Regions from separate parts of the Variovorax sp. J31P207 genome, predicted to be linked through region 2. Evidence: predicted binding sites of a transcription regulator. Region 2 holds the regulator's gene; each other region holds the start of a gene.
The links. The regulator LexA, encoded in region 2, represses DNA repair genes until DNA is damaged. The targets are predictions, from matches to a motif close to ACTGTATNNNNATACAGT.
Positions count from the first base shown of each region.

Region 1: a site for LexA is predicted at 1,191-1,208, ahead of recA (recombinase RecA). Genes of this name have one in related genera too.
Region 3: a site for LexA is predicted at 1,220-1,237, ahead of imuA (translesion DNA synthesis-associated protein ImuA). Genes of this name have one in related genera too.
Region 4: a site for LexA is predicted at 1,689-1,706, ahead of QTI68_RS27320 (PA0069 family radical SAM protein). Genes of this name have one in related genera too.

Region 1 is NZ_JASZYN010000001.1:761,149-764,207, reverse strand. Features, by position in the region: gene recX (recombination regulator RecX) at 1-26, opposite strand, end outside; gene recA (recombinase RecA) at 33-1,145, opposite strand; gene QTI68_RS03610 (MarR family winged helix-turn-helix transcriptional regulator) at 1,291-1,764, shown strand; gene QTI68_RS03605 (response regulator) at 1,795-2,469, shown strand; gene QTI68_RS03600 (sensor histidine kinase) at 2,548-3,059, shown strand, end outside.
Region 2 is NZ_JASZYN010000004.1:46,771-49,829, reverse strand. Features, by position in the region: gene QTI68_RS14835 (D-2-hydroxyacid dehydrogenase family protein) at 1-973, opposite strand, end outside; gene QTI68_RS14830 (hypothetical protein) at 1,057-1,404, opposite strand; gene lexA (transcriptional repressor LexA) at 1,553-2,227, opposite strand; gene QTI68_RS14820 (asparaginase) at 2,302-3,059, shown strand, end outside.
Region 3 is NZ_JASZYN010000004.1:663,114-666,172, forward strand. Features, by position in the region: gene QTI68_RS17800 (AraC family transcriptional regulator) at 1-995, shown strand, start outside; gene imuA (translesion DNA synthesis-associated protein ImuA) at 1,251-2,093, shown strand; gene QTI68_RS17810 (Y-family DNA polymerase) at 2,038-3,059, shown strand, end outside.
Region 4 is NZ_JASZYN010000009.1:65,971-69,029, reverse strand. Features, by position in the region: gene QTI68_RS27335 (polyhydroxyalkanoate depolymerase) at 1-475, opposite strand, end outside; gene QTI68_RS27330 (glutathione S-transferase) at 577-1,233, shown strand; gene QTI68_RS27325 (DOPA 4,5-dioxygenase family protein) at 1,249-1,605, opposite strand; gene QTI68_RS27320 (PA0069 family radical SAM protein) at 1,720-2,814, shown strand; gene QTI68_RS27315 (efflux transporter outer membrane subunit) at 2,765-3,059, opposite strand, start outside.

The DNA of each region.
Region 1 (3,059 bases), on a different contig from region 2:
TTGAGCGATGGCGCACTGAAGGCCACGGGCGGTTACTTCTTGTCGGCCTTGTCGGCCTTTTCCGCCTTCTCGGGCTTGTCGGCGTCGGCACCGGCGCTCTCGACCGCCGCGGCCAGCAGCGGAATGCCCAGCGACTCGCGCACCTTGTTCTCGATCTCGCGCGACAGCTCGGGGTTCTCGCGCAGGAACTCGCGGGCGTTGTCGCGGCCCTGGCCGATCTTCTCGCCGTTGTAGGCGTACCAGGCGCCCGACTTGTCGACGATCTTGGCGTTGACGCCCATGTCGATGATCTCGCCCTCGCGGCTGATGCCCTCGCCGAACAGGATGTCGAACTCGGCGGTCTTGAAGGGCGGCGACACCTTGTTCTTGACCACCTTGACCTTGGTCTCGTTGCCGATCGCCTCGTCGCCCTTCTTGATGGTGCCGATGCGGCGGATGTCCAGCCGCACCGAGGCGTAGAACTTCAGCGCGTTGCCGCCGGTGGTGGTTTCGGGCGAGCCGAACATGACGCCGATCTTCATGCGGATCTGGTTGATGAAGATGACCATGCAGTTGGTCTTCTTGATGGTGGCGGTGAGCTTGCGCAGCGCCTGGCTCATCAGGCGGGCCTGCAGGCCGGGCAGCGAGTCGCCCATTTCGCCTTCGATTTCGGCCTTGGGCGTGAGCGCGGCGACCGAGTCGACCACGATCAGGTCGACCGCGCCCGAACGCACCAGCGAGTCGACGATCTCAAGCGCCTGCTCGCCCGTGTCGGGCTGGCTGATCAGCAGGTCGGACAGGTTGACGCCGAGCTTCTGCGCGTATTGCACGTCGAGCGCGTGCTCGGCGTCGACGAAGGCGCAGGTGCCGGCCTGGCGCTGCATCTCGGCGATGACCTGCAGGGTGAGCGTGGTCTTGCCGGAGGATTCAGGGCCGTAGATCTCGATCACGCGGCCGCGCGGCAGGCCGCCGACGCCGAGTGCGATGTCCAGGCCCAGCGAGCCGGTGGAAACCACCTGGATGTCTTCCAGGGCCTCGCCCTCGCCCAGCCGCATGATCGTGCCCTTGCCGAACTGCTTTTCGATCTGGGCCAGGGCGGCCTGCAGGGCCTTGGCCTTTTCGCTGTTGGGGACCGAGATGCTGGTGCCTTTGACGAGTGCGTCCATGTGGAAAACTCCTTGAATATCAATGGGTTGTAGAGGCCGCATCGATCTGCTTTTAATTACAGGCTGGATGCTTGAACAGTAGTGTAGCGAGGGATATGGCTCCGGCGACCCATTTTTTGGTCAGTTTGCCTTACCATTCGACGCCATGGACAAACCCTCCGACGACGCCTGGCGCCAGACCCATCTGGGCCGCCTGCTGGGCCACGCGATGCGGCGCTTCGACGAGCGGGTGTTGAGCCTGATGGCGCATGACGCCGAGGTGCCGCTGGCGCTGTCGAACCTGGCGGCCCGGGCCCAGGTGAGCGCCGCCCACATCCACATCACGCGCCACCTGGCGCGCGAGGGCTCGCGGCTGACCGAGCTGGCCGAGCGAGCCGGCATGACCAAGCAGGCGATGGGCACGCTGGTCGACCAGTGCGAGGCCTGGGGACTGGTCACGCGCGGGCCCGATCCGTTCGATGCGCGGGCGCGGCGGGTGCTGTTCACGACCGACGGGCTGGCCTGGCTGGAGGCCTTTCGCCGTGCCGTCGCGCAGGCCGAGGACGAGTTCAGCGCCAGCGTCGGCAGCGAGATCGCCACCGTGGTAACCATCGGTCTCGAGGCGTACACGGCGGCCTAGAATTCAAGGTTGCTCTGGAGGCAAGGCACCATGCGAATACTGATTGCAGAAGATGACCAGGTGCTGGCCGATGCCCTGCTGCGCAGCCTGCGCACCTCGGGCTCGGCGGTCGACCACGTGGCGACCGGCACGCAAGCCGATGCCGCGCTGATGACCAACAGCGAGTTCGATCTGCTGATCCTCGACCTCGGCCTGCCCAACCTGCATGGCCTCGAGATCCTCAAGCGGCTGCGCGCGCGTGGCTCGCAATTGCCGGTGCTGGTGCTGACCGCGGCCGACAGCGTCGAGGAACGGGTCAAGGGCCTGGACTACGGCGCCGACGACTACATGGCCAAGCCCTTCTCGCTGCAGGAGCTCGAAGCCCGCGTGCGCGCCCTCACCCGGCGCGGCATGGGCGGCACCAGCAACGCGATCAAGCATGGCCCGCTGGTCTACGACCAGGCGGGCCGGGTGGCGACCATCGACGGCAAGATGATCGAGCTGTCGGCGCGCGAACTGGGCCTGCTCGAGGTGCTGCTGCAGCGCGCCGGCAGGCTGGTCAGCAAGGACCAGCTGGTCGAGCGCCTGTGCGAATGGGGCGAGGAGGTCAGCCTCAACGCCATCGAGGTCTACATCCACCGCCTGCGCAAGAAGATCGAGAAGGGCCCGGTGCGCATCGCCACCGTGCGCGGGCTCGGCTACTGCCTCGAGAAGATCCCCTCCTGATCCCCGGCGCGCCGCACCCGCTTGGTCAAACTCTTCCAGCGCGCCCAGCGCTCCCTGTTCGGCGAGATCCTCGACTGGATGCTCACGCCGCTGCTGCTGCTGGTGCCGGTCAGCATCGGCGTGACCTGGCTGGTGGCGCAGGGCATCGCCAATGCGCCCTTCGACCGGGCGCTGGAGTCCAACATCCAGACCCTGGCCCGGCTGGTCGACACCGACAACGGGCAGATCAAGTTCGTGCTGCCGCAGCCGGCGCGCGAGATCCTCGGCAGCGACGAGATCGACCGGGTCTACTACCAGCTGCTCGACGTCCACGGCATGCTGCTGAGTGGCGAGCGCGAAGTGCCGTTCCCCGGCACCGACGATCCGCCGGTGCCCGGCGTGGTCTACCTGCGCGACGGCCAGATGCACGGGCAGAAGGTGCGGATCGCCTCGCTCTGGGTGGCGGGCCAGCCGCCGGATGTGCCGCTGGCCCTGCTCCAGGTGGCCGAGACGCGCGAGAAGCAGTCGGTGCTGGCCACCGAGATCATCAAGGGCGTGCTGTTGCCGCAGTTCGCGATCCTGCCGCTGGCCGTGCTCTTGATCTGGCTGGC
Region 2 (3,059 bases):
TGTTGGTCGGGTTGCCCTTGATGAAGCTCACGACGTTGTCGAACGCCTGGCCGAAGTACATCTCGTAGCTGTCTTGCTCGACGTAGCCGATGTGCGGCGTGCAGATGCAGTTCTCGAGCCGCAGCAGCGCGTGGCCCTGCAGCGGCGGCTCGCTCTCGAAGACGTCGATGGCCGCCAGCCCGGGGCGCCCGCGGTTGAGGGCGGCCAGCAAGGCATCCTGTTCGACCAGTTCGGCGCGCGAGGTATTGACGAACAGCGCGGTCGGCTTCATGCGCGACAGGTCTTCGAGCGTCACCAGGCCGCGGGTCTCGTCGCTGAGCCGCAGGTGCACCGACAGAACGTCGGCCGCGGCAAAGAAGGCTTCGCGATTGGGTGCCACCTGGAAGCCGTCGGAGCGCGCCTTGGTGCAGCTCTGCTCACGCCCCCAGATCACGACCTGCATGCCGAAGGCCTGGCCGTAGCGCGCCACCAACTGGCCGATGCGCCCGTAGCCCCAGATGCACAGGGTCTTGCCCTTGAGCACCGAGCCGAGGCCGAAGTTCGGCGGCATCGACGCCGACTTGAGGCCGGCCTGCTGCCAGGCGCCGTGCTTCAGGTTGCTGATGTACTGCGGCAGGCGCCGCATCGCGGCCATGATCAGTGCCCAGGTGAGTTCGGCGGGCGCCAGCGGCGAGCCCGACCCCTCGGCGACGGCGATGCCCTGCTCGGTGCAGGCATTGATGTCGATGTGCCCGCCGGCCCGGCCGGTCTGCGAGATCAGCTTGAGCTTGGGCAGCTTCTCGATCAGTTGCCGGGTGATCTGGGTGCGCTCGCGGATCAGCACGATCACGTCGGCGTCCTTGAGCCGCACCGACAGCTGGCCGATGCCCTTGACCGTGTTCGTGTACACCTTGGCTGCATAGGCGTCGAGCTTGGCAGCGCAATTCAGCTTGCGCACGGCGTCCTGATAGTCGTCGAGGATCACAATGTTCATGGCATGCCATTGTGCCTTGCACGAACGGCATGCTGTGCCAGCCCGGCGACTTTGTGTCGCGCTTCGGTGCTTCAGTGCAGGTATCAGTGCAGGTGGGCGGCCTGCGGCAGCGCCTGGGCGGCCTCCAGCGCGACCAGGCGGTCGAGCTCGGCGCAGACATCGGCCATGCGGCCGGAGATCACCATGCGGCCGGCCGCGCGGCCCGGCTGCTGTGCATCGACCATGCGAACCACGCGCAGCGGGCGCGCCGTGGCCCCCGCGGCGATGGTCGGACCGGCCGTGCCCTGGCGCAGCGGGCAGCTCGGGCGAATCCCGACGTAGCGCAGGCCCGAGGACATCGCCCGGCTCGAGCGGCGCCGGGGCATCCAGCGGTCGGCCAGCGATTGCAACGGCGTCAGAAAGTCAGCAATGCTGAGAAGAGCGATTCCCATGTGAACTCCAGAAAAGTCAGAGGTTGAACACAGGCAGGATTGCTTTCATCGGCCAGGACAGGGTGATGGCTCTTCGCCATACGCCCGCCACCTGTCGCGGCCGGACCGGGTGCGCACGCAGGACCGCGTGCGCGAATGAAAGGCGGGCCTACATCAGCATCGTGTTGCGGATCAGGCCGACCGCCAGGCCCTCGATCTCGAAGGGCTCGCCGGGCTGGACCACGATGGTGGGGTAGTCGGGGTTCTCGGCGTGCAGCTCGATGACCTGCTTGTTGCGCTTGAGGCGCTTGACCGTGACCTCGTCGCCGAGGCGGGCCACCACGATCTGTCCGTTGCGGGCTTCCTTGGTGGACTGGACCGCCAGCAGGTCGCCGTCCATGATGCCGGCGTCGCGCATGGACATGCCGCGCACTTTGAGCAGGTAGTCGGGCTGGCGCTGGAAGAGGGTGTTCTCGACGTAGTAGGTCTGGTCGACGTGCTCCTGGGCCAGGATGGGCGAACCGGCCGCCACGCGGCCGATCAGGGGCAGCGCCAGCTGCGCCATGCCGGGCAGCGAGAGCGAGAACTGGTTGTTGCGGGATTCGTTGAGGGAGCGCAGGGCGTCGCCCTTGAGCCGGATGCCGCGGGAAGTGCCGCTGACCAGCTCGATGACGCCCTTGCGGGCCAGCGCCTGCAAGTGTTCTTCGGCCGCGTTGGCCGACTTGAAGCCGAGCTCGGCGGCGATCTCGGCCCGCGTGGGAGGCGCGCCGGTGCGGGCGATGGCACTCTGGATCAAGTCGAGGATCTGCTGCTGGCGGGCTGTAAGCTTGACGGCGAACTGCATGTAGGCTCCTGTGGAGGCACTGGCTAAACGTCCAGTACCTGTATTTTTAACCAGTTTCGAGAAGTTGGCAAGCCATGGATCACATCTCCGAGAATTCCGCCCGTCGCGTCGTGGTGCTGGGCACCGGCGGCACGATCTCGGGCCGCGCCGGTGCGGCGAACGACAACATCGGCTACACGGCCGGGGAAGTCGGCGTCGCCGATCTGCTGCACGGCATCGACGCGCCGGCGGGCATCGCGCTCGCGGCCGAGCAGGTGGCGCAGGTGGACAGCAAGGACATGAGCTTCGCGATCTGGCGGAACCTGGCGCAGCGTTGTGCCCACTGGCTCGCCCAGTCGGACGTCGCCGGCCTGGTCATCACCCACGGCACCGATACGCTGGAAGAGACCGCGTTCTTCCTGCAGTCCGTGCTCGCGCCTTCGAAGCCGGTGGTCCTGACCTGTGCGATGCGGCCGGCGAGCGCTCTGGCGCCCGACGGGCCGCAGAACCTGCGCGATGCGATCGCGGTCGCCGCAGCACCGGACGCCCGGGGCGTGGTCGTGGTGTGCGCCGGCACGGTTCACAGCGCCGTCGAGGTGCAGAAGGTCCACACCTACCGTCTCGACGCTTTCGATTCCGGCGATGCCGGGCCGCTGGCCTATGTCGAGGAAGGGGCCGTCAGGCAACTCAGGGGCTGGCCGCATGCGGACCCGGCCGCGCGTTCGTCGTTCGATCGGATCGCCGCGGCGGCCGCCTGGCCGCGGGTCGAGATCCTGCTGAGCCACGCCGAGGCGGGCGGCTCCCTGGTCGAGATGCTGCTCGAGGAGCGCCGCCGTGGCGGTGCCTCGCCGGT
Region 3 (3,059 bases), 620 kb from region 2:
GCCTGACCAACTACCCCGAAGTGGCGCGTGCGGTCGGGCTCGATCCTTTGGCCCAGCTGGCCGCGGCAGGGTTGAGTCCGGCGTGCCTGCACGACCCCGACATGCGCATACCGAGCCACGCGGTGCGAGACGTCCTGGAGGCATCGGCGAGCGCCAGTGGCGTGGACAACTTCGGCCTGCGCATGGCCGAGACGCGGCAACTCTCGAACCTCGGCGCGGTGGCGCTGGTGGCGCGCGAGGAGCCGACGGTGCGGCGCGTCGTGCGGGCGATGATGCGCTACAGCCACGTGCTCAACGAATCGTTGTTCGTGGAGCTGGAAGAGGCCAATGGCATCGCCGTGATGCGGGAGGAATTTCTCGTCGGCCAAGGCGGCTCATCGCGACAGGCAACGGAGTTGCTTGTCGGGGTGATGTTCCGGAATCTGAAGTTCTTCCTCGGCCCGGCGTGGAACCCGTTGCAGGTCTGCTTTTCGCACTCGCCGCCGCGCGATCCGGGCCTGCACTTTCAACTCTTTGGGTACGGCGTCTACTTCGGACAGGATTTCAACGGGATCGTCTGCACGACGAGCGACCTGGATGCGCCGAACCCGATGGCCGACCCTGTCATGGCGCGCTACGCACGCCAGGTTCTCGAGGCTTCCGCCGCGTCGGCGCGCATGAGCGCGGCCGACAGCGTGCGCAACATCCTGCTCGTGCTGCTGCCGTCGGGCCAATGCTCGATTGAGCAGGTGGCACAACAGTTGGGTGTGGACCGGCAGACCGTGCATCGGCGACTCGTGCGCGAGGGCACGGCGTTCCGGGAGGTTGTGAATACCATCCGTCGCGAAATGGCCGCGCACTACATCGACGACGGCACGCGGCCGCTGTCGCAGATTGCCGAATTGCTCGGGTTCTCTGCGCCAAGCGCTTTTTCGCGGTGGTACAAGCAGCAGTTCGGCGAAGTTGCTGGACTGCGACGCCGCATGAACGTCGGCGCGGAACGACCCGATGCCTGAACGTCGGCTTTGTGTCGCGTCAATGCGCTTTGCAGATGGCTCTTGTGGGCCCATCTGCGACAACCACGGTTCGCAAGCGACTTGTACCGATGCCGGCTGGTACCGCTGCGAGGCAGGCGGGTCGCTCGGTGAGCAGGCGCGGGCATCCGCTCCAATAGCGTCACGCCAGCCGTAAGCCCGACTCCGATTAAGGGCCAAGCCAGTTCCCGGCTGTTTTGACGCATACTGTATATCCATACAGCATTGGAGCCCGCCATGGCCGCCCTACTGGACTGGGCCGACGATGACGATGCGCCGGCCCCGCCGCCCCGTCCCTCAAAGCCCGCCCTACGACAAGGCGAGCTTCCTGCGTCTGTCGAGTCCGCTATCTGGCGCGGCGATCAGTTGGGGTCGCCTGTCACCCGGGTGGTGGCCACCGGCTATCCCACCCTGGACGGGGAACTCCCCGGTGGGGGTTGGCCCGCTCGTTCCCTCACCGAGTTGCTTCAACCCCAGCCGACGGTGCTTGAGTGGCGGCTCCTGGCGCCGGCCATGCGCGAGGTGATCGCGAAGGGTGAAGACATCGTCATTGTCGGCCCCCCGAAGGCCCCGCACCTGCCCGGCCTGCGCGACGAAGGAATCGACGAGCGCCGGCTGGTTTGGATCCAGGCGGGGACGCCGGCGGAACGGCTGTGGGTCACCGAACAACTGGTGAAGGCAAACGCAGCCGGCCTGGTAGTGTCCTGGCTCCCACAGGCGCGGCAGGAACAGATCCGCCGGTTGCAGGTGTGCGCACAGAGTTGCGATAGCCCCGTCTTCCTCTGCCGCCCGGCGGCCGCGGAGCATGAACCGTCCGCGGCGCCGTTGCGGGTGCAGGTCAGCGTGGGCGTCGATTGGGAACTTCGCGTTCACCTGTTAAAGCGAAAGGGCGGCGTGCATGACGGCGTGCTTCACCTTCCCTCGATTCCGCGCGGCCTCGCGCCACTCATCACGCCTAGGCTTTCCAAGCCGAGCGTTCTCCTGGCCGCGCGCAAACCGCGCCCGACCGCAGCAGAAACTCCCCATGCTCTGGGCAGCGCTACTTCCCGACCGCCTGCTCACCGACTCCCAGCGCACTGAAGCCATTCGCGGCCTGTCGATCTGGTGCCTCCAGTTCACACCGCGCGTCAGCGTCATCGACGCGGCTTCGCTGTCTTCGGCGGTCGTGATGGAGCTCGAGGCGAGCGTGCGCCTGTTCGGGGGTAAGCGAAAGCTGGTGGAGCGGGTGAAGGTGGAAACGCAGGAGTTGGGCGTGGGGCAGTTGGCCTGGGCACCCACCAGCCTCGCGGCTGTCGCCGTCGCCCGCAATGGGCAATCGAACGGGTTCGCCAAACCGCTCGAGGCGCTCCTCGACGACTTGCCCGTCGAGGTGCTGGCGCCGGTCGCAGCGCATGCAGCGATTCTGGCGCGTGTCGGGTGCCAAACGCTGGGTCAGGTGCGAGCGCTCCCCCGTGGCGGGCTGAGCCGACGCTTCGACAAGGAACTGGTGGGTGCGCTCGACCAGGCCTATGGCCTGAAACCCGAAGCGCACGCCTGGGCCACCCTGCCCGACCGCTTCGAAGCCAAGCTGGAACTGATGTCGCGCATCGAGCTCGCGCCGGCGATGCTGTTCGGTGCACGCCGGCTGCTCTTGCAACTGTGCGCCTGGCTGGCCGCCCGGCGCTCCGGCGTCACCGCGTTCACGCTGAAGTGGTGTCACGACGCTATGCGGGCCAAGACGGCCGGCGATGGAGGCGAGCTCACGGTTCGAACCGCGGAGCCGACCAGGAACATCGAGCACCTGAGCAGGCTCCTGGCCGAAAACCTCGCCAAGGTCGAACTGCTCGCGCCGGTCGGCGACCTGGCCATGACCGGGGACGACGTGCGGCCGCTCGAGGAGTCGAGCTTTTCCTTGTTGCCGGAGACACTGCCCGACGGCGAAGGGCTCGCGCTGGTGCTGGAACGCATCGCCGCTCGGTTGGGCCCCGAGAGAGTCCTCCGGCCCGTCGTAACCGAAGACCATCGCCCAGAGTGGATGTGCCATTGGCAACCGGCGCCGGACAAGCG
Region 4 (3,059 bases), on a different contig from region 2:
CGAGGAAGCTCACGATCTGCAGCGTGTAGTCGTCGAGGCCGAAGCCGCCGTTCCACAGCGGCACGTCGCGGGCGTTGTGCCAGTCGGTCAGGTAGACGTCGTGGTCGCGCAGCAGGGTGCGCACCGTTTCGCGTAGCAAGGTCGCGAAATGGCCCGACAGTGGTGCGGCCAGCAGCACCTTCGGCTGCACCGCCTTGGTGTCCTTGCGGAAGTGCAGCAGGGTGCCGAAGGGCGCGACCAGCGCGACCTCTTCGGTGACCGCGGCTTCCTGCCCTTCGGACAGCACGCTCTTGATGTCGTAGTCGGGCCGCGTGTGGGTCAGCCGCAAGTGGGCGTAGACGTCCATCGCCGCAGCGATGCGGCGGGCCGCGCTGCGGTCCAGCCGGGACTTCCACACGCTGTTGCCGAGGTACTGGGCTGCGAGCCGGGACGGCGAGAGCAGGTCGGTGTGAGTTTGGTAGGCCCGGTACAGCATGAGGGGGCTGCAGGCAAGTTGCGGGCCAAGGCGAGGCGGTGCACTGTTCTGGCACAGGGCTTGCACTGGTGCAGAGCCGATCCGGCAGCCCAGGAGTCTCCATGGCCAAACCCGTCCTCACCATCAGCAGCAAGAACTACGGCGCCTGGTCGTTGCGCGGCTGGTTGATGTGCCGGCTCGCGGGCCTGGATTTCAGCGAAAAGGTGATCCCGCCCGACGACCCGGCGATGAAGGCCGAGATGCTGCTGCTGTCGTCGTCGATGCTGGTGCCGTCGCTCGAGCACGCCGGCATCAAGGTCTGGGACACGCTGGCGATCGGCGAATACCTCAACGAGATCAAGCCCAAGGCCGGCCTGCTGCCGGCCGATGCCAAGGCCCGGGCCCATTGCCGGGCGATCTGCGGCGAGATGCATTCGGGCTTCAGCGCGATGCGCAGTTCGCTGCCGATGAACGTCAAGGCCAGGTTCCCCAACTTCAAGATCTGGTCGCGCGCGCAGGCCGACATCGACCGCGTGGTCGCGATCTGGCGCGAGTGCCTGAAGGCCTACGGCGGCCCGTACCTGTTCGGCAAGCAGCCTTGCATTGCGGACGCGATGTATGCGCCTGTGGTGACCCGCTTCTTGACCTACGACGTGACCCTGGACACGGTTTGCGCCGGTTATTGCAAGCGGATCATCGAGCTGCCCGCGATGCAGGAATGGATCAAGGCGGCGAAGCAGGAGCCGGAGGAGATCGACGAGCTGGATGCCGAGTTCTGAGGGGTCGTCGGCGTGTCAGCCGGGCGGGCGGCTGAACATGCCGAGGTCCAGCGTGGATTCGTTGCCGAGCCACATCGCATGCGCCGTGTGGTCCTGATAGTCGTCGCCGGTGAGGCCGTGCACGAAGACGTCGAGCCCCTCGCGGTGGGCCTCGAGCCAGGCGATCACTTCATCGAACTCGGCGGCGTCGAAGGCGATCTGGCAGCTCCAGTGCGGATGCGGGCCGACGAGTTTTTCGTGCACGCGCCCGACCACCACCAGCAACTCGCGCCCCGCCTGCTCGGCGATCCGGCGCGCCTGGGCGACGGTCTCAGGGCCGAAATAGAGATGGGCGTGGTACTGGGGGTAGAGGTTTTCGGGGCGGCGAGGCATGGGGAACGATCGGTAGGACTTGCAGCTTAGCGCAGCCCGGGTCGTTGCAGTTCGTTGCTGCGCCTTCCGTCGAAACATGGAATACTGTGATTTCATACAGTATCTGGAGGCGCCATGGGCGACAGCTTCATCCCCGTCCACGCCCTCAAGGGTCGCGGCGCCGCGACGCGCTTGCCGCATCGCTTCGAGCGCGACGTGCGCGACGCCTTCGACGACGGCTGGGGCACGCTCGAAGAGGGCGAGGCCGAAGCAGAAGGCCTCCAGCCGCTGCAGACCGAGGTCCGCTTCGAGGACGTGAAATCGGGTTTGAGCGAGAACGACTCGCCCGACATTCCGTTCGACCGCTCGCTCAACCCCTACCGGGGCTGCGAGCACGGCTGCATCTACTGCTTCGCCCGGCCCACCCACAGCTACCTCAATCTCTCGCCCGGCCTGGACTTCGAGACCAAGCTGATCGCCAAGCGCAACATCGCCGAGGTGCTGCGCGCCGAACTGGGCCGCAAGGCCTACCGGCCGAGCCAGATCGCGATCGGCACCGCGACCGATTGCTACCAGCCGATCGAACGCGAGTTGCGACTCACGCGCTCGGTGATCGAAGTGCTGAAGGAATCACGCCATCCCTTCGGCCTCGTCACCAAGTCCAGCGCAGTCGAGCGCGACCTCGACCTGATCGCACCGATGGCGGCCGACCGGCTGGCCGCGGTGTACGTCACGATCACCACGCTCGACGGCGAACTGGCGCGCAAGCTCGAGCCGCGGGCCGCCGCGCCGCACCGGCGGCTGCGCACCCTGCGCACCTTGGCCGACGCCGGGGTGCCGGTAGGCGTCAGCGTGGCGCCGCAGATTCCCTTCGTCACCGAGGACATGGAGCAGGTGCTCGAAGCCGCCTGGGAGGCTGGCGCGCGCTGCGCCTTCTACACCGTGATCCGGCTGCCCTGGGAGGTCGCGCCGTTGTTCAAGCAGTGGCTCGAACTGCACTACCCGCAGCGGGCCGATCGCATCATGGCGCGCATCCGCGAGATGCGCGGCGGCAAGGACTACGATGCCGACTTCGCGACCCGCATGAAGGGCAGCGGCCTGTGGGCCGACCTGATTCGCCAGCGCTTCGAGAAGGCGACGAACCGCATCGGCTTCAACCGCCAGCGCATCGGGCTCGACCTCAGCGCGTTCCGACCACCTGGCGCAGCGGGGCAGGGCAATCTGTTCTAGTGCTGGCGCCCCCGCCGCCGGCCCCGCGCGCTTCGACGCCGCACCAGTCGCCGCCCAGCGCCTTCACCAGGAACACCGAGCCCAGCATGCGCTGCCCGGCCAGTTGGGCCGACTGGCGCTCGATGTTCAACAGCGCCTGCTGGGCCGTGATGACGTCGAGGAAGGTGGTGGCGCCGCCCTCGTAACGGCTGGCCGACATGTCGAGCACCCGGCGCGCGCTGGCCACCGCCGTCTGCGACTGCGCC